Regions from separate parts of the Citrobacter rodentium NBRC 105723 genome, predicted to be linked through region 2. Evidence: predicted binding sites of a transcription regulator. Region 2 holds the regulator's gene; the other holds the start of a gene.
The links. Region 2 encodes PhoB, which activates phosphate uptake and scavenging genes when phosphate is short. Its sites were predicted from a motif close to CTGTCATAAAACTGNCNNAT; they were not measured.

Region 1 (2,204 bases), 2.3 Mb from region 2:
CGCAATCCGCTGTCCCCAGATACCGGCGGCGTTCACCACTACCGGAGCGCGCAGGGTCTGGGTTTCGCCGCTGAGATGGTTGCGCACGTATACGCCGCTCACCGTTGCGCCTTCGCGGATTAATCCGGTGACCTCATGGGCGGTGAGAATAATGGCTCCGTGTTCTTTCGCATCCAGCATGTTCGCAGCGGTGAGACGAAACGGATCGACGGTGCCGTCAGGCACTTTGACCGCGCCGATCAGCTGTGGGTTAACCGACGGTTCGATAATGCGCGCCTGTTGCGGATCGATCGCTTCGGCGCGGATCCCCGCCTCTTCGCAGGCGCGAATAAAGGTGGACTGAAAAGAAAGCTCATCTTCCGGCAGGGTAATAAACAGGCCGTCGGTTGGCTCCACGCAGTGACGGGCGATACGTTTGAGGATCTGGTTTTCGCTGATGCATTCGCGCGCCGATTCCGCGTCAGTTACCGCATAGCGTGCGCCGCTGTGCAGCAGACCGTGGTTACGGCCGGTCGCGCCGGTGGCGATATCATGGCGCTCAACTAAGATAACACGCAGCCCGCGCAGCGCGCAGTCGCGAGCGATACCAGCGCCTGTAGCGCCTCCGCCAATGATAATCACGTCACTGGTTTGCGAGTCGCGAGTATTCATTGTTTTCCCTCACAGTTCGTTTTTTATCATTTAGCCACATAAAAAACAGGGTTTGTTTGATTTCGCGCATATTCACTCATGATTCGAAAATGAAATGTGATTTCATGCGCCTTTTTGAACATTTGTCATTAAACCGTAACAATATGTGCTGTAATTCACATTAACGATATGTATCTTTACTTAACATCGCGCCCACAACTGGAAGCAGCATGGGCGGTTCATACGAACTGCGGTGTTGACCACTAATAAAGAGACGGGCCACGGAGGCTACATTATGTTGAGTATTTTTAAACCAGCCGCTCATAAAGCGCGCTTGCCTCAAGCGGAGATCGATCCGACCTATCGTCGTCTTCGCTGGCAGATTTTCCTGGGGATATTCTTTGGTTATGCCGCGTACTATCTGGTACGTAAGAACTTTGCGCTTGCCATGCCATACCTGGTGGAGCAGGGTTTTTCTCGCGGCGATCTGGGGTTCGCGCTGTCCGGGATCTCCATTGCCTATGGATTTTCGAAATTCATCATGGGCTCGGTTTCCGATCGCTCGAATCCGCGCGTTTTCCTGCCAGCCGGTCTGATCCTTGCGGCGGCAGTGATGCTGTTCATGGGCTTTGTGCCATGGGCGACATCGAGCATCGCCATTATGTTCGTGCTGCTGTTCCTGTGCGGCTGGTTCCAGGGAATGGGGTGGCCGCTGTGCGGACGCACCATGGTGCACTGGTGGTCGCAGAAGGAGCGTGGCGGTATCGTTTCGGTGTGGAACTGCGCGCATAACGTCGGCGGCGGTATTCCTCCGCTGCTGTTCCTGCTCGGTATGGCGTGGTTTAACGACTGGAAAGCTGCGCTGTATATGCCGGCATTCGGTGCGATCATCGTCGCTCTCTTTGCCTTCGCTATGATGCGCGATACCCCGCAGTCCTGCGGCCTGCCGCCGATCGAAGAGTACAAGAACGATTATCCGGATGACTACAACGAAAAAGCGGAAGAGGAGTTGACCGCCAAGCAGATCTTTATGCAGTACGTTCTGCCGAACAAACTGCTGTGGTACATCGCTATCGCTAACGTGTTTGTTTATCTGCTGCGCTACGGCATCCTCGACTGGTCGCCGACCTATCTGAAAGAAGTGAAGCATTTTGCGCTGGATAAATCGTCCTGGGCCTACTTCTTATATGAATACGCAGGGATTCCGGGGACGCTGCTGTGCGGCTGGATGTCGGATAAAGTGTTCCGCGGCAACCGCGGCGCCACCGGCGTATTCTTTATGACCCTGGTGACAATCGCCACTATCGTTTACTGGATGAACCCGGCGGGTAATCCGACCGTCGATATGATTTGTATGATTGTGATCGGTTTCCTGATTTATGGTCCGGTCATGCTGATTGGTCTGCACGCGCTGGAACTGGCGCCGAAAAAAGCGGCGGGGACGGCGGCAGGCTTCACCGGCCTGTTTGGCTACCTCGGCGGCTCCGTGGCGGCGAGCGCCATCGTGGGTTACACCGTTGACTTCTTCGGTTGGGACGGCGGCTTCATGGTGATGATTGGCGGTAGCATTCTGG
Region 2 (2,204 bases):
TTTACCGCACTCGTCAAAGCTCAGGGCGATGGGGGAACCGCAATAACGGATATGTTCTGTGCCGCCAATTTTCTGCGCCCGGTGGATATGGCCCAGGGCGATATAATCGGCAGGCGGGAAATTTTGCGCAGGAAAGGCATCCAGCGTCCCGATGTAAATGTCGCGTACGGCGTCGCTTTTACTCGCGCCCACGGTGGTCAGGTGGCCGGTGGCGATAATCGGCAGCGCGCGTTCGCCGCGCAGCGCGCAGGCTTCATGATACTGCTGCTGATAGTAGTCGGTTATCGCGCTCAGCAGGTGCTGCTGCTTTTCCTGGCCGCTTAGCCCCGCCTGACTGGTCACAATGTCACGCGGGCGTAAAAACGGTATCGGGCACAGTACCGCGCCCGGCGTGCCGTCGCGTCGATGCAGGATGTGCGGCGCGCAACCGGCGCTGGCGACAACGGTGGTATTCAGAAACGCCAGAATCTCGCGGGACTCGTTGAGCGTGGCGACAGAGTCATGATTGCCCGCCAGCACCACCAGATGGCAGCCCGTTTGCTGTAGCCTGACGACAAACCGGTTATACAGTTCGCGGGCGTAGCTTGGCGGCGAACCGGTGTCGAAAATGTCGCCTGCGACAATAATGGCGTCCACCTGCTGTTCTGTCGCCGTGCTCAGCAGCCAGTCGAGAAAGGCCTGATGTTCCGCGGCGCGGCTTTTGCTGTAAAAATTTTGTCCCAGATGCCAGTCAGAGGTGTGCAGGAGGCGCATAACGGTTCCCTGATGAAAAAGCGTGACGGGGATTATACCCTGTCACGAACGGTAATATCTCCTGGGCGGCTTGTAATAAATCAACAACCTGACATCAGGCTGCGCTATCTTTTTCATAAATCTGTCATAAAACTGACGCATAATGACGCCGCATTGATGACTGGCTATTTAAATAAAACAGGGTAAATCATGGCGAGACGTATTCTGGTCGTAGAGGATGAAGCTGCAATTCGCGAAATGGTCTGCTTCGTGCTCGAGCAAAATGGCTTTCAGCCTGTCGAAGCCGAAGATTATGACACTGCGGTGAACCAACTTAATGAACCCTGGCCGGATCTGATCCTCCTCGACTGGATGTTGCCCGGCGGTTCTGGTCTACAGTTTATTAAACATCTGAAGCGTGAAGCGATGACCCGCGATATTCCGGTGGTGATGCTTACCGCCAGAGGCGAAGAAGAGGATCGCGTTCGCGGTCTGGAAACCGGCGCGGACGACTATATTACCAAACCCTTCTCCCCGAAAGAGCTGGTGGCGCGCATTAAGGCCGTGATGCGCCGCATTTCACCGATGGCGGTGGAAGAGGTGATTGAGATGCAGGGGCTGAGCCTGGACCCGACTTCGCATCGCGTGATGACCGGCGACAACCCGCTCGACATGGGACCGACCGAATTTAAACTGCTGCACTTCTTTATGACGCATCCGGAGCGCGTTTACAGCCGTGAACAGCTGCTGAACCACGTCTGGGGCACCAACGTCTACGTTGAGGATCGCACGGTCGATGTGCATATTCGCCGTCTGCGCAAAGCGCTGGAAACCAGCGGTCACGATCGTATGGTTCAGACGGTGCGTGGTACGGGGTATCGTTTTTCGACCCGCTTCTGAATGACTAGCTAAGCCTGGCCTGCGTTGTCGGGCTTTAATGGAGTGTGACGCGTGCTGGAAAGATTGTCATGGAAGAGGCTGGTGCTGGAACTGATCCTGTGTTGTATCCCGGCCTTTATCCTCAGCGCTTTTTTCGGTTACCTGCCGTGGTTTTTGCTGGCATCGGTAACGGGACTGCTTATCTGGCATTTCTGGAATTTATTACGCCTGTCCTGGTGGCTGTGGGTCGACAGAAGCATGACGCCGCCGCCGGGACGCGGAAGCTGGGAGCCGCTGTTGTACGGGTTGCATCAGATGCAGCTGCGCAACAAAAAGCGTCGGCGCGAGCTGGGCAATTTGATCAAACGCTTTCGCAGCGGAGCCGAATCGCTGCCGGACGCGGTGGTGCTGACCACCGAAGAGGGCGGCATTTTCTGGTGTAACGGCCTGGCGCAACAGCTGCTGGGCTTACGCTGGCCGGACGATAACGGGCAGAACATCCTCAACCTGCTGCGCTATCCGGAGTTTACCCAGTATCTGAAAACCCGCGATTTCAGCCGACCGTTAAATCTGGTGCTCAATACCGGGCGGCA

Region 1: a site for PhoB is predicted at 774-793, ahead of glpT (glycerol-3-phosphate transporter). Genes of this name have one in related genera too.

What each region holds. Positions count from the first base shown of each region.
Region 1 covers NZ_CP082833.1:2,795,110-2,797,313, forward strand. The annotation lists gene glpA (anaerobic glycerol-3-phosphate dehydrogenase subunit A) at 1-651, opposite strand, end outside; gene glpT (glycerol-3-phosphate transporter) at 926-2,204, shown strand, end outside.
Region 2 covers NZ_CP082833.1:5,100,421-5,102,624, reverse strand. The annotation lists gene sbcD (exonuclease subunit SbcD) at 1-753, opposite strand, end outside; gene phoB (phosphate response regulator transcription factor PhoB) at 943-1,632, shown strand; gene phoR (phosphate regulon sensor histidine kinase PhoR) at 1,684-2,204, shown strand, end outside.